DNA from 2 places in the Streptococcus sp. ELY_90 genome. Region 2 is predicted to be linked to the other one. Evidence: predicted binding sites of a transcription regulator. Region 2 holds the regulator's gene; the other holds the start of a gene.

Region 1 (12,219 bases), on a different contig from region 2:
CAGGACCGTTTTCCGGATCATTATTAAATGAAACTTCAGCAACAACAGCGCCGTCACGCTCAAAATGGCGTTTCAAATTACTGTCATCAGTCGTCATCAATTCTAAACGATTAATAATTCTCACTAAATGTGATTCCATGATATTCTCCTATTCGTTTTTTAACTCTTCTTATTTTAACACAAATAAGGCAAAAAAACAGTAAAATCATTCATTTTAGATATTTTTTAGGGATTGATACATGATGGCTTTGATAGAATGAAGACGATTTTCAGCTTCCTGAAAAATAACCGGGCTGTATTTCTGGAAAAGAGCATCTGTAATCTCAAGTTCTTTATAGCCATACTGCTCATAAATAGTCTGACCTATTTCGGTATTGGTATCATGAAAAGCAGGCAGGCAATGTAAAACAATTGCTTCAGCATTAGCCGCCTTATCGAGCAACGATTGGTTGATCTGGTAGTCCATCAACAAATCAATTCTTGCCTTGAAATCCACCTCTTCTCCCATTGAGACCCAAACATCAGTATAAAGAATATCAGCACCCTTTACTGCCGTAGTGTCATCTGTAATGGTAATGTCTCCTCCTGTCTGGTGCTGCTGAGCCAGAGCAACAATCTCCGCTTTCGGCTGCAGGGCTTTGGGAGCAATGATCTTTACATTAATTCCTAAGATAGCCGCAGTCACCAGCAGGGAATTAGCAACATTGTTGCGGCCGTCTCCCAAATAGGCCAGTGTCAGGCCATCTAATTGACCAAAATGCTCTTTGACTGTCATAAAATCAGCTATCATCTGGGTTGGATGCCAGGTATCTGTCAAACCATTCCACACAGGAACCCCTGAAAATTCAGCCAGCATCTCCACATGTTCCTGCTTAAAGCCGCGGTACTCGATGCCATCAAACATGGAACCCAAGACCTTAGCCGTGTCAGCAACCGACTCTTTTTTTCCTAACTGTATCTCATTGCTGCCCAAATAGGTCACATTCATTCCCAAATCCTGACCGGCAACAGTGAAGGCACTTCTGGTTCGCGTTGAGGTTTTCTCAAAAATAAGAGCAATATTTAAACCGTCCAAATAGTTATGAGGAATTCTTTCCTTTTTTAATTTTTTAAACTGTAGAGAAAGGTCAATAAGAGCTTCCAGTTCTTCTTTCGTATAATCTATCTCTTTTAAAAATGATTTTGTGGCTGTCATTTGAATCTCCTTGTATTTTTATACTATATTTTTACATTTTTATTCATAATTGTCAAGTTTCTTTTTTAAATGCTTAAGCTCAGCAAATGCTGTATGACAATCCCTTATCTAAACTTTATCAAAGGTTTAACTTTCAATCTTTTTACTTGATTTATGTTTAAATGGTGCTATAATTAACATATAAAGTTTGACCATTATTGACCAAATGTTTTAATAGTCAAAACTTGTATTCTACGACGAAAGAGGTAGCCATTATGCTCTGTCAAAATTGTAATTTAAATGAAGCGACTATCCACTTGTATACGAGTGTGAACGGTCAGCAAAAGCAGGTTGATCTCTGCCAAAATTGCTATCAAATTATGAAAACAGATCCTGAAAACAGCTTTTTAAATAATCTTTCCCATCAAAATTCTTCATCAATGAATCCTTTCTTTGATGATTTCTTTGGGGATTTAAATAATTTCCGAGCCTTCAATCAGGACCTGCCTAATTCTCCGCAGACTCAGTCCGGCGGCGGCAATGGCGGCAACGGAAACAATCGGCGCCCCGGCGGCCCTCGCCAGCAGGCTCCTCAACGGCCAAACGGGCTGCTTGAAGAATTTGGTATCAATTTAACCGATATTGCCCGCAAGGGTGAAATTGATCCTGTTATCGGCCGTGATGAAGAAATTACGCGGGTTATTGAAATTCTTAACCGCCGAACCAAAAACAATCCGGTTCTCATCGGAGAACCCGGTGTCGGTAAAACTGCGGTTGTCGAAGGCCTTGCTCAAAAAATTGTTGACAATGCTGTCCCTCAAAAACTGCAGGGCAAAAATGTCATCCGCCTAGATGTCGTCAGTCTCGTTCAAGGTACAGGGATCAGAGGGCAGTTTGAAGAACGGATGCAAAAACTGATGGAAGAAATCCGTCAGCGCAAAGATGTCATTCTCTTTATTGATGAAATTCATGAAATTGTCGGTGCCGGTTCTGCCGGTGACGGCAACATGGATGCCGGCAACATTTTGAAACCTGCTCTGGCTCGCGGAGAGCTCCAGCTGGTCGGTGCGACAACACTCAATGAATACCGAATCATTGAAAAAGATGCCGCACTGGAACGCCGGATGCAGCCTGTCAAGGTTGATGAACCTAGTGTTGAAGAAACAATCACCATTCTCAAAGGCATTCAGCCGAAATATGAAGATTATCACCATGTCAAATATACTGACGAGGCCATTGAAGCAGCTGCTACTCTGTCTAACCGCTATATTCAGGACCGCTTCCTGCCGGACAAGGCTATTGACCTGCTGGACGAATCCGGTTCTAAGATGAATTTGACCCTTAATTTTGTAGATCCTAAAGAAATCGATCACCGCTTGGCTGAAGCTGAAAATCTCAAGGCTCAGGCAACCCGTGATGAAGATTATGAAAAAGCAGCCTACTTCCGCGATCAGATCGCTAAATATAAGGAAATGCAGTCTGCTAAGATTGATGAACAAAACACACCAATCATCACAGAAAAAAATATTGAAGCCATCGTTGAGCAAAAGACAAACATTCCGGTTGGTGAACTCAAAGAAAAAGAACAGTCTCAATTAATCCATCTGGCGGATGATTTAAAACAGCACGTTATCGGACAGGATGCAGCTGTTGACAAGATTGCTAAAGCCATCCGCCGCAACCGCGTAGGATTGGGTACACCTAACCGGCCAATCGGCAGCTTCCTCTTCGTGGGACCTACCGGTGTCGGTAAGACCGAACTGTCTAAGCAATTAGCTATTGAGCTCTTTGGATCTGCGGACAGCATGATTCGCTTTGATATGAGTGAGTACATGGAAAAACACGCTGTCGCTAAACTGGTCGGAGCTCCTCCGGGATATGTAGGCTATGAAGAAGCCGGACAGCTGACAGAAAAAGTCCGCCGCAATCCTTACTCTCTCATCTTGCTTGATGAAGTTGAAAAAGCCCATCCGGATGTCATGCACATGTTCCTGCAAGTCTTGGATGACGGCCGCTTGACAGACGGTCAGGGCCGCACGGTCAGCTTCAAGGATACTATCATCATCATGACTTCCAATGCCGGTACAGGAACAGCTGAAGCCAGTGTTGGTTTTGGTGCCAGCCGAGAAGGCCGGACAAATTCTGTTCTGGGTGAATTGGGCAACTTCTTCAGTCCTGAATTTATGAACCGTTTCGACGGTATCATTGAGTTCCAAGCACTGAGCAAGGATAACCTGCTTAAGATCGTTGACCTGATGCTGGATGATGTTAATAATCGTTTGTCAGTTAATGACATTCACCTTGATGTTACGGACAAGGTCAAGGAAAAACTGGTTGATCTTGGCTATGATCCAAAAATGGGTGCAAGACCGCTTCGCAGAACTATTCAAGATTACATTGAAGATGCTATTACCGACTTCTACCTTGAAAATCCTGATCAAAAGAACTTAAAAGCTGTCCTGACCAGCAAAGGCGCTATCAGCATCAAGCCTGCCAATAATAAAGTGGAAACAGTAGCCAATACTGCTTCAGAATCGGAATAACGTCATAAGAGGCTGGGGTCAGACAAAATCCCAGCCTCTTATTTTATAGGGAATAGCTTGCGGCTTCTGGTCTTTTCTTGAATTTCTCATTATCTTGACCTTTCTTTTCCAAACGCACTAGGCAAAGAAATCGTTTTTTAGTATAATAATAAGCAATATTGACATGATTATTTGGAGGGAGACAACATGAACCATCCAACTTTCGGCGAAAAAAAAGCAGACGTCCATTACAAAGAACGCTTTGGGGTTTATGCAGTGATTGCTGATCCCAGTCAAGAGAAAATTATTCTTGTTCAGGCGCCAAACGGAGCTTGGTTTTTACCGGGCGGTGAAATCGAAAAAGGAGAAAATCAGCTGCAGGCTTTGGAACGAGAACTCCTTGAAGAATTGGGATTTACCGCTGTTATCGGCCGGTACTATGGTCAGGCAGATGAATATTTTTATTCCAGTCACAGGAATACTTATTTTTACAATCCTGCTTATATTTATGAGGTAACAAGTTTTACCAAGGTTGGCAAGCCTCTTGAAGATTTCAATCATCTGGCCTGGTTTTCTCTGGCAGAAGCCAGGGAAAAATTAAAACGCGGCAGCCACAAATGGGGCATTGACTGCTGGCAAAAAGAGCACCAGAAAAACTAAATTCAGATAACATTTCGCCTCAAATCATGCTATAATATTATTACGACACTACTACAGGAGGAAAGTTATGAGATTGATCAACACGACCAGCAGCCACCAGCGCTTGGTAAAAAATCAGCTGCAGCATACAGATGCGACACTTGTTGAAACTTATTCAGCCGGCAATACTGATGTTATTTTTACCCAGGCCCCTAAACATTATGAACTCTTAATTTCAAATAAACATCGTGCTATTAAAGACAGTGAAATTGAAGCTATCCGAGAATTTTTCCTCAAGCGTAAAATCGATAAAAATATTATTCTTTTAGATCAGTTAAAAACCCTGCATACAGCAAATCTGATCGAGATTTCCATTCCGATAATTAGCTAGTCAAGTCAGAAACAGTTGTTTCTGGCTTTTTTCTTTGGGACTGCAACGGCACATTTAGATAAAAAAAGACTTGGTTCTCATCTTCATTAACTGAAGATAGTCTCCAAGTCTTTTTCATTATTTACTTTCAAATCCTTGAGCAACAGCTTCTGGGAAATGTTCCTCTAAAATAGCTGCACAGTGATCACAAACAACCGCATTATAAGAGCGTTCTTTAACACTTTCATCCACACGGCGGCAGCGATCGCAGACGTCACCGTGAGCATGCTCAACAGTAAATGCCACATCATCAAAAGCAAGTGCCGACGCTGGTGCTGCTTCTCGTGTTACAGTTAACTGTGATACAATAAGCAGCTGAGCCACATCACTGTCAAGAGCCGTAAGAAGATCATAGACTTCTTCGCTGGCGTAGACAGTTAAATGCGCTTCGAGAGATTTACCAATAATCTTCGCATTGCGGGCTTCTTCAAGTGCTTTTTGCGCCTGGTCGCGAAGTGACATGAAAGCATCCCAGGTATCCAAGATTTCATCTTGATTGGTAAAATCTTCTGCTGCAGGCATTTCTGCCAGCTGCACAAATTCTTCCTCTTCATGTTCAAGGTAGGACCAAATTTCTTCGCTGGTATGCGGCAGAATCGGTGTCAGCAGTTTTGTAATCTTAACCAAAATATCGTAGAAGACCGTCTGCATTTGACGCCGAGCCAAGCTGTCTGCTGCTTCAATATAAACCACATCTTTGGCAAAATCAAGGTAGAAGGCTGACAGATCAACCGTCACAAAATTAACAACAGCCTTGTAAATAGCCATAAAGTCATAGTCTTTGTAAGCTTGTTTGACAGCTGCTACAAGTTTGTTAAACTTGATGGTCATGTATTTGTCAACCGAACGAAGATCAGCAAAGCTAATCTTATCTGTGTGCGGATTAAAATCAGCTGTGTTGGCAAGCAGGAAGCGAAGAGTATTTCTGATCTTACGGTAGGTTTCTGATACCTGACCTAATATTTCCATAGATACCCGCACATCGCTGTCAGTATCAACAGAAGCTACCCACAAACGAAGAATTTCAGCACCGTATTGCTTAGCTACGTCACTTGGTGAAATGATATTACCCTTTGATTTGGACATCTTTTCACCCTTACCATCAAGCACAAACCCTTGAGACAGAACTGATTTATAAGGAGCATGGCCATTAACGGCAACGGAAGTAATCAAGGAAGAGTTGAACCAGCCGCGGTATTGGTCGCTCCCTTCCAGATAGAGATCAGCAGGGTAGGCAAGCTCTTGGCGCGTATTTAGGACACCATTCCAAGAGGAGCCTGAATCGAACCAAACGTCCATAATATCTGTTTCTTTGGTGAATGCTCCATTAGGCGATCCCGGATGGGTGAAACCTTGAGGCAGCAGGTCTTTGGCATCACGCTGCCACCAGATAACAGAACCGTATTTTTCAAACAAATCGGCAACATGATCTGTAACTTCCTTAGTCATAATGGCTGTTCCATCTTCCGCATAAAAGATAGGAAGCGGCACACCCCAGGCACGCTGACGGGAAATTACCCAGTCACCGCGGTCACGAATCATATTGTAAAGACGTGTCTTACCCCAAGAAGGATAAAAATTGACCTTGTCAATCTCATCAAGAATATCCTGACGGAATTTTGAAACCGACGCAAACCACTGCGGTACTGCCCGCCAGATAATTGGTTTTTTGGTTCTCCAGTCAAATGGATAAGAGTGAGTGATGACCTCAGAAGCAAGCAGCAAGTCGCCCAATTTTTCTTTGACAGTCGGCAGAACCTTATCATAGAACTGTCCTTTGAAATCAGGGCCGGCATTTTCCATCATAATACCGCGCTCATCAACAGTAACGACCACTTCAAGACCGTATTTAATCCCTACATTGTAGTCGTCTTCACCAAAGCCGGGCGCTGTATGGACAATTCCGGTACCGGAATCAAGCGTAACATGATCACCGTTCATAACCAATTCTTCTACATCATCATCCCATGGATGGACGGTGACAATGCGATCAAGCTCAATTCCTTTATAAACAGCCAGAGTTTCCGGATTTTCCCAGCCAAAGCGCTCTGATAATTCTGCAAGCAGAGCCTGTGCAACCACAAATTTACGCTCATCATTGGCTGGTTTTACCACTGCATAATCCATATCCGGACCAACGGTCAGTCCGCGGGAAGCCGTAATGGTAAATGGCGTTGTTGTCCAGACAGCAATATAGGTATCTGTATCAAGTACACCTTTGCCATCCTTAACACGATTGGCATAGTAAAGTGACGTTGATTCAATATCATGATACTCAATTTCTGCCTCTGCCAGTGCAGATTCAGATGACCAAGACCAATAAACAGGTTTGGCACCGCGGTAAATGTAACCTTTATCAGCCATGGCTCCAAAGACACGAATCTGAGCAGCTTCATATTCCGGTACCAGGGTCACATAAGGATTCTTCCAGTCACCGGACACTCCCAATCGTTTAAAGTCTTCACGCTGTTTATCAACCTGACTTAGAGCATAGTCACGGCACATCTCCAAATACTCAGCTAAATCAAGCTCTTTGCGCTTAACACCTTTTTTAGCCAGCACCTGCTCAATAGGCAGTCCATGAGTATCCCAGCCCGGAATATACGGCGCCCTAAAGCCAGACATTGATTTAGAACGCACAATAATATCTTTTGAAATTTTATTGAGAGCATGCCCTACATGGATGTTGCCATTGGCATAGGGAGGTCCGTCATGCAGAAAGAAAGACGGCTTGTTGGCATTTAATTCCTGACGTTTCGCATAGATATCTGCCTCATCCCACTCTTTTTGCCACTGTGGCTCTTTGTTGGGCAGTCCCGCACGCATAGGAAAGGGTGTTTTACCAAGGTTAAGCGTTTCTTTTAATTTCATTATAACTCCTTATCTCATTCTTAAATTATTACAGGGACAGCTATCTGCAGCAGCAAAGACACTGTCTGTCATCCAGATAAACATAAAAAAGAACCTTCATCAAAGGACGAAAGTTCGTGGTACCACCTTAGTTCAGACAGACTGTTGTCTGTCCCTCTTAGCTTGTAAGGTAAGCTGAGCCTTCTATCTTAATGATTCAGATAGAAACTAACAAAATGATAAGCCCCAATCAAGGGAGTGCAGGTCTTCCACCATCACCTGCTCGCTGAATCTGTTCATCAGGCCTGTGTTTTTGTTATTCGTTAATATTCAATTTAAAGGTTTGTGTCTCGTTCAGATTGAGCTCTTCAGGCGTATCCGCTGCAGTTTCATGAGCTGCTTCAATAATAATCGGCTGCTCATTATCCGCTTGCGTTTCTTCTAATTTTTTATTGCTTTCAGCGACACGGCGGTGCAAATCTTCCATCTCTTCCGGAGTAAACTGACGAGTGACATCAATAGGTTCTGTATCTGCAGTATCCGGTACATGTTCACCTAAAACCTGCTCAACAACTTCTTTAAAAGCTGCATCTGAATTTTGCAGATAAACTGCTGTCGGCTGCAAAAGTTCTGTCCATTCCGGAGAATTGGCAAGCGCCAGCTGGCCTTCTACCACAGATAAGAGATGCTGATGGAACACACGGCTTTGGCGTTTGAGTTCTTCTGTTTCAACAGCGATGCGCTTAGCCTCATCCGTAGCATCACGCAGAATTTCATTGGCTTTCGCTTTAGCTGCATCAACCAATTGCTGAGACTCATACGTAGCCTTATTTAAAATATTAGTTGACTCTGTATTTGCTGATGCCTTAACTTTCTCAGCCGTTTCCTGAGCCAAAATCACAGACTGGCTGAGTGATTCTTTCATTTCATCAAAGTAACCCAGTTTGTCTTCTAACTCCTTGATACGGTTGTCTTTTTCACGGTTAGTGCGTACCAACTCTTCATAGTCGTCAACAACAATATCCAAGAACTCTTCCACTTCCTGAGTATTGTAGCCGAACATTTTTGTTCCAAAGGTTTTATCTTTAATTTCAAGTGCTGTAATTGCCATTTTATTCTCCTTATTTATGTATGATTCGGTCAATGGTCAGTTTATGTTTTCCATGCTTTGAAAAACCGTTATCTCGTTTTACGGTAAACCTTCCGTAACCTCTGACGCTGATTAAATCGCCAACTTCAACCAAATGAGATACCTTGGGCTGAATGAGGTAATCCAGCTTCACCTTTTCGCTTTCGATTAACTTGCTGGCCGTTCCCCGAGAAATCTTCAGAACGGCTGCAATAATTTTATCTAATCGCATACTTGATGCCAAAATATCAATCTCTTTAGTATTCGATTGATTTTCCAGCTGTTTTTCAAAGGGTATTTCTTCAAAGGCAACCGCTGCCCTTCCTATTTTACTCACCTGAGTATTTAAATAAGAAACCATGCTTTTTTCAACAAAAAACTGTGCGCGGTTCTCTTGAACTAAAATATCACCTAAAATATGACGTTCAATGCCCAATTTATTAATCAGGGTTCCCATAATCTGAGCATGGGTCAAGTGATTAAATTTGCTGTTGTATTTAATTTCCAGCAAGCTGATACCAAAGTCTGCCAGATCCAAATTGTAGTAGGCCGGCGCTATCAAAAGCCGCGCATATTCGGAAGGAATAAAATCCGAACTGACATAACACTTTAGATCTGTCTGCCCTGCAATACTCTTCATAACTGCAATTTGCCTGGGATTTAAAAAATCCGTAAGGCAAAAACTGTAGGTATCTTCTGCCTGTTTAATTAAATCATAAGCTTTTTCAATTAATTCCTGCTCTTCCAGCCTAAAGTGCTGATAAATCTCTTGTTTTGCCATGTTAAATAAGAAGATTAAATAAAAACTGTTTTAATAAATTCAAAAGCAAAATAATGATAATAATTGTAAAATCAAGTCCCGCAAACTGCAAATTGAAACGCCTGAAAGGTTTTATGACCGGTTCCACAATATCAGCCAGCAGTCTTCCCAGCCAAGTATCATAAGCGCCGGGAAACCATGATAAGAGAGCATAAACCACCAGCAAGAAGGAATAGACCTCAATCACTCTTGCCAGAATTACCACAATATACGCTAACATCATTTAACGTCTCTTCATGTCGTAGTTAAAGCTGACATCCTGGCCATTGGCTGCAAGACTCATTTCTTCAACATCCACAATAACATTGATTGGCGTTAGCAGATACATTGAGGCACCGACCTTTTGCAGATTTCCTGCCAGAACCTTGCTGGCTCCGTCAATGAAGTCTAAGCAGCGCCTAGCCTGTGCTTCAAGCATGTATTGAAAATCAATCAGCACACATTCGTTGCGAATCAGCAAATCAACAATTTCTTCTGCATCCTCATACTTACGAGGAAATTTAAGTGCGATTGTTGTCTTATCCTGTGCAGACTGCTGAGCATTATTGCGGCGGGTTGGGAGCGGGTGAATATTTTCTTCACCTGATGGGCGGCGGGGCTGCCCTTGGTTTGGCCGCGAAGCCTCTTGATTAGGCTGATGACCTTTCTTTGCATTTTGCTGTGTCTGCTGAGCAGCAGGACGTTTAGCAGACTCCTGCTGTCGAGCCGGTACAGCAACAGGTTCTTCTACTTCGCTGACCTCATCAGTGTCAAAGTAAGAAATAATTCTGTTAAAGCTATCTCTAAGTGCCATACGTATCTCCGTTTCATTTAAAGAATGCGCTGCCTATTCGGATGAAGGTAGCACCATTTTGAACTGCAATCGGAAAATCACCGCTCATCCCCATGCTCAATTCATCCAAAGGCATATTCTTTAAGTTTCTTTCTTTTAGATTTTTTCTCAATTCGTTGGTTTGGCTGAAAATTTTTGCCAATTCCTGCTCAGAAGCATCTATCGGCGCCATGGTCATCAACCCAACAACTTTAATCTTATCAAATTTTTGAATTTCTTCAAGTACATTATCAACTTCTGACACTTTGAAACCATGCTTGCTTTCTTCGCCAGAAATATTAACTTGCAAAAAGCATTTAACATCATGTTCGGCACGTTTTTGAATTTCAGCAGCTAACTTTACAGAATCAAGGGCATGGAAATAATCAACCAAGTTAATAACATCCTTAACCTTACGCCGCTGCAAACTGCCAATCAGGTGCCATGTCAAATCATAGGCCTGTAAAGCATGATATTTGTCGAGAAACTTGTCAACCCTGTTTTCGGCAATATGCTTAACTCCTGTTTGTACAAGTTTTTTTGCCGTATCACTGTCAACATATTTAGTAACTGCAACGACAGTAACATCATCTTTACTGCGTCCGGCCGCCTGAGCACAGGCAGCGACTTCCTGAAAAATGCGATCTTTATTTGCTTGTAAGTTCATTGTTAACGGTTTTTAAAGAAAGGAGGTGTTTCCAATTCATCATCATCGTCTGTATCAGCTGAAAAACTGCTCATTTTTAACTGACTGTCAATTTCACCTTCAGTCGGGCGGGCAATGCTTTCACGGCGAAGATCCCAGTCACCGAATGCAGACTGCTGAGGCTGTGCCTCTGCTGGTGTTTGCCGTGGCTCTGCAGCCGGCATTTCATGCGATTCATTCAAATCGAAATCAAAATTTTGACGGCGTTCAAAATTTGGCTGTGAAGCATTTGCAGAAGGAGCCTGCTGCTGAGGTCTCGGCTGCTTGTAAGGCTGTGCCTGACGGCGAATGCCGGACACCTGTTCAACACGGTCAGGGCGAACACCGGTAGCAACTACGGTTACGCGAATCTCATCTTTCATAGACTCATCAATTGCTGTACCGAGCCAGATGTTTACACCGTGTCCTGCAGCCTGATTAACAATTTCAGAAGCTTCTTCAGCTTCTGTCAGCGTCATATCAAGACCGCCGGTAACATTGACAATGACATCTTCTGCCCCATCAATTGTTGTTTCAAGAAGCGGCGAATAGGTTGCTTTGCGAGCTGCTTCAACGACCCGTTCTTCACCGGTTCCGACACCGATTCCCATCAAGGCATTTCCTTTATTTGCCATAACAGTTTTAACATCAGCAAAGTCAAGGTTAATCAAACCGGGACTGGTAATCAAATCGGTAATTCCCTGTACACCTTGGCGGAGTACATTGTCAGCTTCACTGAGCGCTTCAAGAAGTGGTGTTTTCTTATCAACAATTTCAAGCAAATTGTTATTAGAAATAATAAGAAGAGTATCTACTTCGTCACGAAGTTCATCAATACCTTCAATGGCATAATTGCCGCGTTTGCTGCCTTCAAAACCAAAAGGTCTTGTAACAACAGCAACTGTCAGAGCACCGACTCCTTTAGCAATGCGGGCAATGACCGGAGCAGCTCCTGTACCGGAACCGCCGCCCATGCCAGCGGTGATAAAGACCATATCAGCACCGCTAAGAGCTTCTGTTAATGCTTCCTCGCTTTCCTCTGCGGCTTTGCGGCCGATTTCAGGCTGACCGCCGGCACCCAGTCCGCGAGTCAGTTTAGGACCGAGCTGAATCACCGTTTCAGCTTTAGAGCTGCTCAGAGCTTGGATGTCGGTATTGG
Region 2 (12,219 bases):
TCGGCGGCCGGCTTTTCAAGCACATCGACAAGCTGTCCTTGGAAACATTTGGCCGTCAAAAAGGCAAGGAATACCATGACTATGCCTGGGAAGCCTATTATGCGCTCAAAGGCTATGAAACCATGGAACTTTCCACACAAATGCTGCTTTTTGATGCGATCCAAAAAGGAATTCATTTTGATATCTTAGATGAAGGCGATCAATTTCTTAAGCTCTGGCACGATAGCCATACGGAATACGTCAAAAACGGCAACATGACCTCTAAAGATAATTATGTTGTGCCCTTAGCCATGGCTAACAAAGTCGTCACCAAAAAAATCCTAAGAGAACACGGTTATCCTGTTCCTGCCGGGGCCGAATTTGACAGCAAGGACGAGGCGCTCCGCTATTATCAGCAAGTTGAAAAGCAGGCTATCGTTGTCAAGCCCAAATCAACTAATTTCGGTCTGGGCATTTCCATTTTTGAAACACCGGCCAGCTTGACTGATTATGAAAAAGCTCTGAATATTGCCTTTCTTGAAGACTCTTCTGTTCTTGTTGAAGAATTTGTCGCCGGAACTGAATACCGCTTTTTTGTCCTTGACGGCAAATGCGAAGCTGTTCTGCTGCGGGTTGCCGCTAATGTAGTCGGTGACGGTCGTCATACAATTCGGCAGCTGGTTGAGCAAAAAAATAAAAACCCGCTGCGGGGCCGAAATCACCGCTCACCGCTTGAAATCATCGAACTTGGAGATATTGAGCAGCTCATGCTGCAGCAGCAAGGCTACACACCGGAAAGTGTCTTACCGGACGGAGTCAAGGTTAATTTGCGCGGCAATTCCAACATTTCAACAGGCGGCGATTCTATTGATATCACAGAAACTATGGACACCAGCTACAAGCAGCTGGCTGCTGACATGGCTAAAGCCATGGGAGCTTGGGCCTGCGGTGTTGATTTGATTATTCCGGATGCTGCTTTAAAAGCAAGCAAGGACAATCCGCATTGTACCTGCATTGAGCTCAATTTCAATCCTTCCATGTACATGCATACCTATTGTCAGGAAGGCCCGGGGCAAATTATTACCGGAAAAATATTGGCTAAGCTGTTCCCTGAAGTTCCTATTCATTTCGACTAAAAAGAAAAAGCGACATGCAAAACAGATCTGGTTACTGTCAGCATGCCGCTTTTTTATGTTTAAAAATTCTCAAGCAGATAAAATTTGCTCTGTAAGGCTTTTTTGCTTAAGCTCCGAAAACTTTGAAACGGTCTTCATCGGCTGCAAAGTCTTTGTCACCTGCAGGAGCCTCAATAGAACCAAACGGTGCCTGAGCACGCAGTTTCCAATTAGCCGGCAGACCATACTTTTCAGCAACCTGAGCATCAACCAGAGGATTGTAGTGCTGAACACTCATGCCAATATTTTGCTCTGCCAAAGCCATCCAAGCTGCATAAAGGGCTATGCCGTGCGCTTGTTCAGACCATGGCTGAAAATTATCGGCATAAAGCGGGAAGTTTTCTTCCAGATTTTTAACGATGTCTTGATCTTCAAAAAAGAGAATGGTTCCGACACCGGCTGCAAAGCTTTCTAATTTAGCTTTTGTTCCTTCGAAAGCCTCAGCTGGCGTTACCTTTTCTAATTCACTGTAAGCAATCTTATTCCAGAAATTCTCAGATTCTTCACCAAACAGAATGACTGCTCGGCTGGTTTGTGAGTTAAAGGCTGAAGGTGCTTGCTTAATGGCATTTTTAATCAAGTCCGTAAGTTCAGCTTCTGATAAGGAAACATTTTTACCCAAGGCATAAATGCTGCGGCGTTGTTTTTGTAAATCTAAAAAATTTGACATATGATAATTGCCTCCATTTGTATTTGTAAGGCTATTATACATTTATTACTAATTAGTATCAATTAATTTGCTTATTCTTTTATAAAAGTACTGACAGCGTGTTTTACAGAGTTCCCATTCTGTCACTTCCCTCAATTTATGTTAAAATAAAAGGTATGGATAAACTTATTAAATCAATTTCACAATCAGGAGCTTTCCGTGCTTATGTGCTGGACAGCACTGAGACAGTTCGGACGGCTCAGGAAAAACATCAGACCCTTTCAAGCTCGACAGTTGCCTTAGGCCGTACACTGATTGCCAGTCAAATTTTGGCAGCCAATCAAAAAGGAGACAGCAAGGTAACCGTCAAAGTCATTGGCGACTCTTCTTTTGGCCACGTCATCTCAGTGGCTGATACCAAGGGCAATGTCAAGGGCTATATTCAAAATAAAGGGGTTGACATCAAAAAAACCGCAACTGGTGAAATAGTTGTCGGTCCTTTCATGGGAAATGGGCAGTTCGTCGTTATCACAGACTACGGTACCGGCAATCCCTATACCTCATCTACACCCTTGGTTTCCGGAGAAATCGGAGAAGATCTGGCCTACTATCTGACAGAAAGTGAGCAGACACCTTCAGCAGTCGGTTTAAATGTTCTTTTGGATGATAAAGACAAGGTCAAGGTAGCCGGCGGTTTCATGCTGCAGGCTCTGCCCGGCGCTTCTGATGAAGAAATTACCCGCTATGAAAAACGCATCCAAGAGATGCCTGCCATTTCAAGCCTTTTGGAATCTGACAATCCTATTGAAGCTCTGCTTTTGGCACTTTACGGCGAAGACGGCTACAAGGTGCTCTCTGAAGAAGACATCCGCTTTGCCTGCGACTGCTCGCGCAAGCGTTTTGAAGAGGCCTTAAAAACCCTGCCTGCTCATGACCTTCAGGAAATGAAGGAGCAAGATCAGGGAGCAGAAATTGTCTGCCAATTCTGCGGAAAAACGTACAACTTTACTGAAAAGGATTTAGAGGAGATGATTCATGACCAAGCTTAACAGCTCATTTATGATTGACAACGTTGAAATCCCCCATCGCACTGTTTTAGCTCCGATGGCCGGTGTCACAAATTCTGCTTTCCGCACGATTGCTAAGGAATTCGGAGCAGGACTTGTGGTGATGGAAATGGTCTCTGACAAGGGAATTCAGTACAACAATGAAAAAACACTGCACATGCTTCATATTGATGAGGAAGAACATCCTGTTTCCATTCAGCTTTTTGGCAGCGACGGTGACAGCTTAGCGCGCGCAGCCGAATTCATTCAGGCCAACACTCAGGCTGACCTTGTTGACATTAACATGGGCTGTCCGGTCAACAAAATCGTTAAAAATGAAGCTGGAGCCATGTGGCTCAAGGATCCTGACAAGATCTATTCCGTTGTCTCAACGGTTAAATCTGTCCTTGATATTCCACTGACAGTCAAAATGCGGACAGGCTGGTCGGAGCCTTCCTTAGCCGTTGAAAATGCCTTAGCAGCTGAGTCTGCCGGTGTTGCTGCCTTGGCCATGCACGGGCGCACGCGCGAGCAAATGTATACCGGCAAATGCGACCATGAAACACTGGCTAAAGTAGCCAAAGCTCTCACCAAGATTCCTTTCATTGCTAATGGAGATATTCGCTCTGTCGAAGATGCTAAATTTATGATTGATGAAGTAGGTGCCGATGCTGTTATGGTGGGCCGCGCCGCTAGAAGTAATCCTTATATCTTCACCCAGATAAACCATTATTTTGAAACTGGAGAAGTCTTAGATAATCTGCCCTTCAGCAAAATGCTGGACATTGCCCAAGACCACCTGAAACGCTTAGTCGATCTTAAAGGGGAAACCATTGCCGTCAGAGAATTCCGCGGCTTGGCACCGCACTATCTTCGCGGGACATCCGGTGCCGCTAAAATCAGATCTGCTGTATCCCGGGCAGAGACTCTTACTGAGGTGAAAAATATTTTCGCTCAGGTTCATTCTTGACACTGTAAGCTTTGCACTAAGTATAATATAAAATAAGGAGACTGGAATTTTCTTCCGGTCTCCTTTTCATAGATTAGACAATATCAAATTTAAGCTTATCTTTTTGAACACCGATTTTCAGCGTCTGACCGCCGGCCAGCTCTCCGGAAAGAACAAGCTCTGCCAGTTTATCTTCGACTTCGGTCTGAAGACTTCTGCGAAGCGGCCGCGCTCCCATTTCCGCATCATAGCCGATCTGCGCCAAATGTTTAAGCGCTGAGCTCTGGAATTTAAGGGTAATGCCTTGCTCGGCCAGATGAGAAATCAGCGGCTGCACCATAATTTTGACAACATCACGCATATTTTCCTCAGTGAGATTATGAAAGACAACCTTTTCATCAATACGATTGATGAATTCAGGACGGTAAGCTTTTTTGAGTTCTTCTAAAATACGGCTTTCCATAGCCTGATAATCATGAGAAAAATCCTTAGCTCCAAAGCCGACAGTCTTATCATCCCGCAGAGCTGTTGCTCCAAGATTTGAGGTCATAATAATAATCGTATTTGAAAAATCAACTTTCCGCCCGCGGCTGTCAGTCAAAACTCCGTCATCCAGTACCTGCAAAAGGACATTAAAAATATCCGGATGAGCCTTTTCAACTTCATCAAAAAGCAGCACAGAATAAGGTTTGTTGCGAACTTTTTCGGTCAGCTCGCCGCCTTCTTCATAGCCGACATAGCCCGGAGGAGCTCCGTTGAGGCGTGAAGCCGCAAATTTTTCCATGTACTCACTCATATCAAAGCGAATAAGTGCTGACTCGTCATCAAAGAGAACTTCTGCCAAAGCTTTGGCCAGTTCTGTCTTTCCGACACCTGTAGGCCCCAGAAACATAAAGGATCCGATCGGACGCTTGCCGATTCGAATGCCCGACTGATTTCGGCGAATAGCACGGCTCACTGCAGAAATGGCCGTATCTTGACCGATCACCCGCTTATGCAGTTCCTTTTCCAAATTGAGGTACTTTTTACTGTCGGCCTGAGTCATCTTGCTTACCGGAATCCCGGAAAGTTTGCTCAGGGTTTCTAAAATCGCGTCTTCGCCGACTGCCACTCGTTTTTTAAGCAGAGGTTTTTCTTCTTTTTTCAATAAACGGCGGGCAGCAGCTATATCTTTATCAATAATCGCTTGATCCAAGTCCGTCAAAAAGGCAGGGGCCTTTTTTTTCACCGATCCCTGTACCGCAGCACTGGCCTCATCTAAGAGATCAATAGCTGAATCAGGCAAGTTCTTGCCGGTCAGGTAACGATGCGCTGCTCTAACTGCTGTTTTGACAGCTCCATCAGAAATCGTCACATGGTGATAGTCTTCGTAATTTTTCTTTAAGCCAAGCAGAATCTGATAGGCCTCTTCTTCGCTGGGCTCTTCAATAGTTACCTTAGCAAAGCGGCGGGAGAGAGCAGAGTCCTTTTCGATATGCTTTTGGTATTCTTCTTGGGTCGTTGCACCAATCGTTCTAAGCGTACCGCGCGCTAGGGCCGGTTTGAGAATATTGGCCGCATCAAGCGTGCTGTCAATTCCGCTGCCAGAGCCCATAATGGTATGCAGCTCATCAATAAAGAGGATAATGTGCCCGTCTGCCTCAATATCCGCGATAATCTGATTCATGCGTTCTTCAAAGTCACCGCGGAAACGCGTTCCCGCTACAACACTCATCATATCCAGCTCTAAGACTTTCATATCTGCCAATTCAAAAGGCACGGCACTGTCCACGATGCGCTGAGCAAGACCGTAAGCCAGTGCTGTTTTACCAACTCCGGCATCACCGACTAAAACCGGATTGTTTTTTGTCTTGCGGCTTAAAATCTGGATCATGCGCGAAATTTCTTTTTCCCGGCCAATAACAGGCTCTAAGCGTCCTTTGCGGGCCAGATCGGTCAAGTCCCGTGTGAAATCTGCCAGTTCACCTGTCATGCTGGGCGGTTTCATTAAATCTGAAAACTGACCGTTCGTCTTGTTTTTCTTAGGCTTGCGCATTTCAAAAATGGCTTTGATATCCTCTTTTGAAAAACCTGCATAGCGTTCAACAGCCTTGCGTAAATCAAGCAGACGGACAGATTCGCCATCGTCTTTGATTTGAAAGCCGACCAATTCTAAAATCCGCGTTGCCAGCAGATTGGGATTGAGCAGCATGGCAAATAAAACATGCTCTGTTCCCACTTCTTTGGCATGAGTTGCCTGACTGATAGCATAAGCCTCTGTCAAGGTTCGGCTCAGGGCATTGGATTGCTCCAGCAGCGTTATATCACCGCTTGGTTTTTTCGGTCTTCGTCCAACCGCCAAAACAGCTGCCGCCTGGTAATCTTCAAACTGGACATCGTCCCCAAATTCAGCAAAACTCAAGCCGGCTACTGAGCTGTCAATTTCAACCATAGCAAGGAGGACATGCCAGCTTTCAAGATAGGCACTTTCAAAGCGGGCAGCTTCAAACTGAGCCAGTCGGAAGACTTCCTGCATTTTCAATGAATAATCGGTCATAGATGGTATCCTTTTCTGTCTAAACGTTGTAGTATTTTACGAAGCATACGGGCTCGGATTTTAGGGCTGTCTGCACCCAGAACGTCATCTCCGGCAGCCGACAAGATAATATTTCCCTCACGCTCACTGATAATTTTTTCATCAAAGAGGAGCTGGATAATATCGGTGAAAACCTGCTCACTGATCTGCTCGCCAATATTTGCTTCCAGATTATTAAGCATCTGATGCTGGTCTGAAAAACGAATTTTAGCAATGCGGATATAACCGCCGCCGCCCCGTTTGCTTTCGACAAGGTAGCCGCGGCTCTCGGTAAAACGTGTTTTAATCACATAGTTGATCTGACTGGGAACAACACTGAAACTGTCCGCTAAAGCACTTCTCTTAATTTCTGCAAAACCAGACTGAGCCAGTATTTTTTTGATATATTCTTCAATACTGTCAGACGTATTTTTTGATGTCATGATCTCGACTCCTTCCCAGTCACTTTGACTATAACTGACCTTATTATACCGAAAAATAATACATTTGGAAAGCAAGAGCCTTGAAAGTTCTAAATCTCTGATAAGGGCGCCTTTTAAGCAGCTTTGAGTGCAGTTAAAACTGCGCCCGCAACAGGATGACATTATAAAATCGGAATCCCATAGGGATCCCGATGTTTATTTCTGTTTCAAATTAACAGTTAGTCTTGATTATTCAAGGCAGCAGCCATTGTTGCAGCAACTTCATTTTCAAAGTCATTGGCAGCTCTTTCGATACCTTCACCAACTTCAAAACGGACAAAGCTGATCGCTTTAGCGTTTACTGATTCAAGGTAAGCTTCAACAGTCTTGCTGTCATCCATGATGTAAACTTGGGACAGCAAGGTATATTGTTGGTCAACTTTGGTATTGTCAAGCATGAAGCGGCCCATTTTACCTGGAATAATCTTATCCCAAATTTTTTCTGGTTTCCCTTCAGCTTTAAGCTCAGCCTTGATATCTTCTTCGGCCTGAGCAATAACCTCATCGGTTAATTGCAGTTTTGAACCATACTTAAGAAGCGGCAGTGCTGGTTTATCAACCATGGCACGGCTTTCGTTGTCCTGTTCGATCTTATGGTTCATTTGAGCCAATTCGTCATGGATAAATTCTTCGCTCAATTCTTGATAAGAAAGGACAGTCGGATTCATTGCTGCTACGTGCATAGCTACTTGTTTAGCAAGGGCTTCGTCTGCACCTTCAAGCACTGTTACAACACCGATTTTACCGCCATTATGCTGGTAAGCTCCAAAGACTTGGTCATCTGCTTTTTCAACAAGGGCAAAGCGGCGGAAAGAAATTTTTTCACCGATTGTTGCTGTCGCATTAACATAGGCAGCTTCCAATGTTTCACCTGAAGCCAAAGTCACTTTAAGAGCTTCGTCATTGTTGGCAGGTTTTTGTTCTGCAATAGCTTTTGCAGACTCATTAACTAATTCAACAAATTGAGCATTCTTTGCAACAAAGTCAGTTTCTGCATTGACTTCAACAATAGCTGCCACGTTGCCGTTAACATAAATGCCTGTCAAGCCTTCGGCAGCAACACGGTCAGCTTTTTTCGCTGCCTTAGCGATTCCTTTTTCGCGCAGAAGCTCAACCGCTTTGTCCATGTCTCCTTCAACTTCAACCAATGCCTTTTTAGCATCCATTACACCGGCACCAGTTTTTTCACGCAATTCTTTAACAAGAGCTGCAGTAATATTTGCCATGATTATTCCTCCAATTTTAATGATAAAAGGGGAGGGCTAGGCCCCGCCCCTTAGGTTATGTACATTATTATGATTAAAGATGGGTAAAATAAAGCATTTTACCTTATTAACACATTTAATATCGATGACTTAGTCTTCGTTTGAACCTTCAACAACTTCAACGATTTCTTCGATTGAATCAGCTTGTGTGTCGTCAGCTGCAAGTTCTGCTTCAACCGCTTCAACACTGTCTTCACCTTGACGGCCTTCGATAACAGCATCAGCCAGTTTACTTGTAATCAGTTTAACCGCGCGGATAGCATCATCATTTGCCGGGATAATAACATCAATGTCATCCGGATCAGCGTTGGTATCAACCATTGCTACAACAGGAATACCAAGTTTCTTAGCTTCTTTAACAGCAATTTGTTCTTTATGCGGGTCAACGATGTAGATAACATCTGGAATGCGAGGCATATCTTCGATACCGCCCAAGAATTTTTCAAGACGGGCACGCTGTTTGTTCAACAGGGCAACTTCTTTCTTAGGAAGAACTTCAAAAGTTCCGTCAGCTTCCATTTGTTTAATTTCTTTAAGACGTGCAATACGTTTTTGGATAGTATCCCAGTTTGTCAATGTACCGCCCAACCAACGGTGGTTGATGTAAAATTGACCAGCACGTTCTGCTTCTTCTTTAATAGCTTCTGAAGCTTGCTTTTTAGTACCGACAAACAAGATAACCGCATCATTAGCTGCTGCATCGCGAACAAAGTCGTAAGCTTGATCAGCCAATTTTACAGTTTGCTGAAGGTCGATAACGTGGATACCGTTACGTTCTGTGAAGATGTACTTAGCCATCTTAGGGTTCCAGCGACGAGTTTGGTGACCAAAGTGAACACCAGCCTCAAGAAGTTGTTTCATTGAAATTACTGCCATGAGTATTTCTCCTTTGTTGTTTTTTCGCCTCTCTCAGACTTCAGCTTGCAGCCCAACCTTAAGGGCAACCAGACCACAATTCATCTAAGATGAGTATTACCGCATTTCTGCGACTTTACTATCATATCAAAATTAAGAAAAAAATGCAAGAGAATTCTACTTCAATACTGCGTCATGCTACGAAAAATTCCTTTCATAATTTTCACTCCTTAATAAAATAAGCAGATATTTAAACAATAGCTAAATATCCGCTAAAATAATGATTTATTTGTCAGTATTATTCAAGATAGCTATTTAAATAGCCAGATTCAATCATTCTATAATTAAAGACTTTACCGATATATTCCATAGCCTCAATCAAATGTGACCTATCACTATCCCATCCTTTTCCATCAGTAATATAGATAAACTCATGGTTAGTCCTACTGAATCGATCATGTAAATCTTTAAACTCAGTCGCTGAAGCTTTTGACTTAGAACCACTAGAATTAAAATTATTCACCTCAAACAAATACAATTTTTTTCGTATAGGATTAAATAGCGATCCATCAAAACGACGATTTTGAAAGCTCTCATCTAAATCAATTCCATACCATTCTTTGATACTACTGCGAGTCGACTGACCATGGGCTAGCCAGCCTTTTGCTTCCCCAATTTTTTTCAAAGCTGTCTCCAAATATAGTTCGCCCATATCTCCACTTCTATTTTTTCGACCATTAGAATCCATACCAGCTTCTACGCCTACAGCATAATCGTGAACTGATTTCCTTAATCCAATTTTGAAAACCCAATCCAAACCACTATCATGTAAGAACTGAAGATAAAGATCTAACTTATCAAGATCAATATCCTTAAAGTCCAAGGTATAAACACCTGAAACATCTTGAATTTTTAAAATTTTATTCCGAATTGGTTTTTCGAATTTATTATCCCTGATCCCCAAAAGTTTAGGAAGCAACAACAATAAATCCGGTCGTTCTTTAAAAAAATTATCAATCTCTTGATTTGATTTCCCAATTAAATAGTCCAAAGTATATAAATCCGGTTCATCATAAGTAGAAATATTGGCTTTAACATTATCAAAATTAAACCAATAAGAAGCGAGAAAACTCAGAGATGAACGAGTTTCCATGAAAAACTCTAATTTGTCTTCAGAAGATAAATTAAGATAATCAAAAACATTATATTTCAAATTATTGTCTATATTATTAGTCATGTACTTTTTCCAATCTTGTTCGTGCAATTCTTAAATAATCTATTTCTGAATCAACACCGATAAATCGTCTTCCAAGCTTCTTAGCAACAACTCCTGTTGTACCGCTTCCAACAAAGGGATCTAATATATAATCTCCCTCCCTAGTACTTGCTAAAATAATACGTTCTAGTAAATACTCCGGTTTTTGAGTTGGATGTTTTCCTGCCCACTTTTCGCTTTTTTTAGTCGAACTTCCAATCCAAACATCTTTCATCTGTTTTCCGTTATTAATTTTTTTCATTAAATTATAATTATAAAAATGCTTAACTTTTTTATCTGCTTTTCTAGCCCACAATATAGTCTCAGTTGAATGCGTGAAACAGCGACAAGATAAATTAGGTGCTGGATTGGTCTTTTGCCATGTAATATTATTCAATATTTTAAAACCTTCTTGCTCCAAAGCCATACCAACAGAGTAAATATTATGCAAACTTCCAGAAATCCAAATAGTCCCATTAGCCTTCAAAATTTTTTTGGAAAGTCTTATCCAACGACGATTAAAATCATGTTTTTCTTTAAGAGACGATATCTGATCCCATTCTCCCTTATTAACAGATACCACCTGCCCACCTGAGTTAGAAAAACCTCCATTACTTAAAAAATATGGTGGATCTGCGAAAATCATATCCATACTTTCAGATTTTACCTTCTTCAAAAAATCAAATATATCAGCATGTACAAGAATGATTTTATCCCTATGATAATATGGTTTTATCATGATAACACACCTCCATATTTATATCCGTTTTTTACTCATAGTTTGTAATAATAACTTCTGAAATTTTACCTCTACTTGAACTTTTTGCCCCATTAGTTCTCTGTGTTTCAACATAATGGATGTTAAACTCCTGATAGAGTTCTTCAACTAAAAAACTTGAAGAATTAGAAAGCATAACGTATGCTCCCCTATCATTCAAATATTTGAATGTATCCCTCAACCTAATCTGTTCCTCATAAGAAAAACCCTCATGAGTGTAAGAAGTAAATGAACTTGTTTCTGTAATTGGAATATAAGGAGGATCAAAATAAACAAAATCACCTTTTTTTACATCCTGAACTGCTTCCTCAAAATCAGTATTCAAAATAGTGATTTGATTGTCATTTAAGTATTCACTGATGCTATAAATCAAATCACTATCAACAATCTTGGGATTTTTATATTTTCCATAAGGAACATTAAATTGGTTTTTTGAATTAACTCGATAAAGACCGTTAAAGTCAACTCTTAACATGTAAAGTATTCTAGCGGCTCGTTCAACATTAGACATTCTCTCTAGTCTACCATCTCGATCAGCCGAGCGAATTTTTAAATAATATTCCTTACTATTATTTTCCTTATGCAAGCGTAGTAAATCTAATAATTCTGCTGGTTTATCTTTAATCTGTAAATATGTATTTATTAACTCTGTATTAAAATCATTGATGACTGCATTTTGTGGTTCCAGTTCAAAAAACAAAGCTCCGCCGCCCACCATAGGTTCAAAATAGCGATTAAATTTGTCTGGCATATAGCTTTGTAAACTAGGCAGTAATTTTCTTTTCCCACCAGTCCATTTTGTAAAAGGTTTCATGTATTATATTATAGCAAAATTGATCTTATTCGTATATAAATCCTATCTTTATACTGTGACATATGAAAAATATATAGCTTCTTTTAATATATTTTATTACAGCAGATAGCGTAAATTTTTGTCTACTGCCTTTTTAAGCTAAAATCCAGATACTGTTTCGGTGTATTTGTCTAGCCTCAGGACATTGACCATTGGTTTCTTGACTTACAAACATTTTTAAGGTAAAATAATGAATGTTACGGCGGTATAGCCAAGTGGTAAGGCACGGCTCTGCAAAAGCTTGATCGTCGGTTCAAATCCGTCTACCGCCTTAAAAAATACAAGTAAAACTGAGATTTATCGTCTCGGTTTTTGTTTTGTCCAGAAAATTTCCCCCGCTCTGCTCAATGCTCTAAGGCCTGTCTGACAAACAAGCTTT

The links. Region 2 encodes CtsR, which represses protease genes until heat stress. Its sites were predicted from a motif close to TTGGTCAAAAAAGGTCAAANA; they were not measured.
Region 1: the regulator CtsR is predicted to act here: its motif matches at 1,380-1,400, upstream of AC4HAF_RS09080 (ATP-dependent Clp protease ATP-binding subunit).

What each region holds. Positions count from the first base shown of each region.
Region 1 covers NZ_JBZFUJ010000016.1:15,914-28,132, forward strand. The annotation lists gene AC4HAF_RS09070 (DUF1797 family protein) at 1-139, opposite strand, end outside; gene argF (ornithine carbamoyltransferase) at 215-1,195, opposite strand; gene AC4HAF_RS09080 (ATP-dependent Clp protease ATP-binding subunit) at 1,450-3,717, shown strand; partial or broken gene AC4HAF_RS09085 (NUDIX domain-containing protein) at 3,881-4,356, shown strand; gene AC4HAF_RS09090 (DUF1827 family protein) at 4,424-4,726, shown strand; gene ileS (isoleucine--tRNA ligase) at 4,844-7,636, opposite strand; gene AC4HAF_RS09100 (DivIVA domain-containing protein) at 7,932-8,726, opposite strand; gene AC4HAF_RS09105 (YlmH family RNA-binding protein) at 8,737-9,525, opposite strand; gene AC4HAF_RS09110 (YggT family protein) at 9,527-9,787, opposite strand; gene AC4HAF_RS09115 (cell division protein SepF) at 9,788-10,357, opposite strand; gene AC4HAF_RS09120 (YggS family pyridoxal phosphate-dependent enzyme) at 10,371-11,042, opposite strand; gene ftsZ (cell division protein FtsZ) at 11,045-12,219, opposite strand, start outside.
Region 2 covers NZ_JBZFUJ010000001.1:60,749-72,967, reverse strand. The annotation lists gene gshAB (bifunctional glutamate--cysteine ligase GshA/glutathione synthetase GshB) at 1-1,115, shown strand, start outside; gene AC4HAF_RS00350 (nitroreductase family protein) at 1,222-1,824, opposite strand; gene hslO (Hsp33 family molecular chaperone HslO) at 1,980-2,852, shown strand; gene dusB (tRNA dihydrouridine synthase DusB) at 2,839-3,819, shown strand; gene AC4HAF_RS00335 (ATP-dependent Clp protease ATP-binding subunit) at 3,893-6,334, opposite strand; gene AC4HAF_RS00330 (CtsR family transcriptional regulator) at 6,331-6,795, opposite strand; gene tsf (translation elongation factor Ts) at 7,014-8,060, opposite strand; gene rpsB (30S ribosomal protein S2) at 8,190-8,975, opposite strand; gene AC4HAF_RS00315 (DpnII family type II restriction endonuclease) at 9,253-10,191, opposite strand; gene AC4HAF_RS00310 (DNA-methyltransferase) at 10,184-10,948, opposite strand; gene AC4HAF_RS00305 (DNA adenine methylase) at 10,980-11,801, opposite strand; tRNA gene AC4HAF_RS00300 (tRNA-Cys) at 12,042-12,112, shown strand.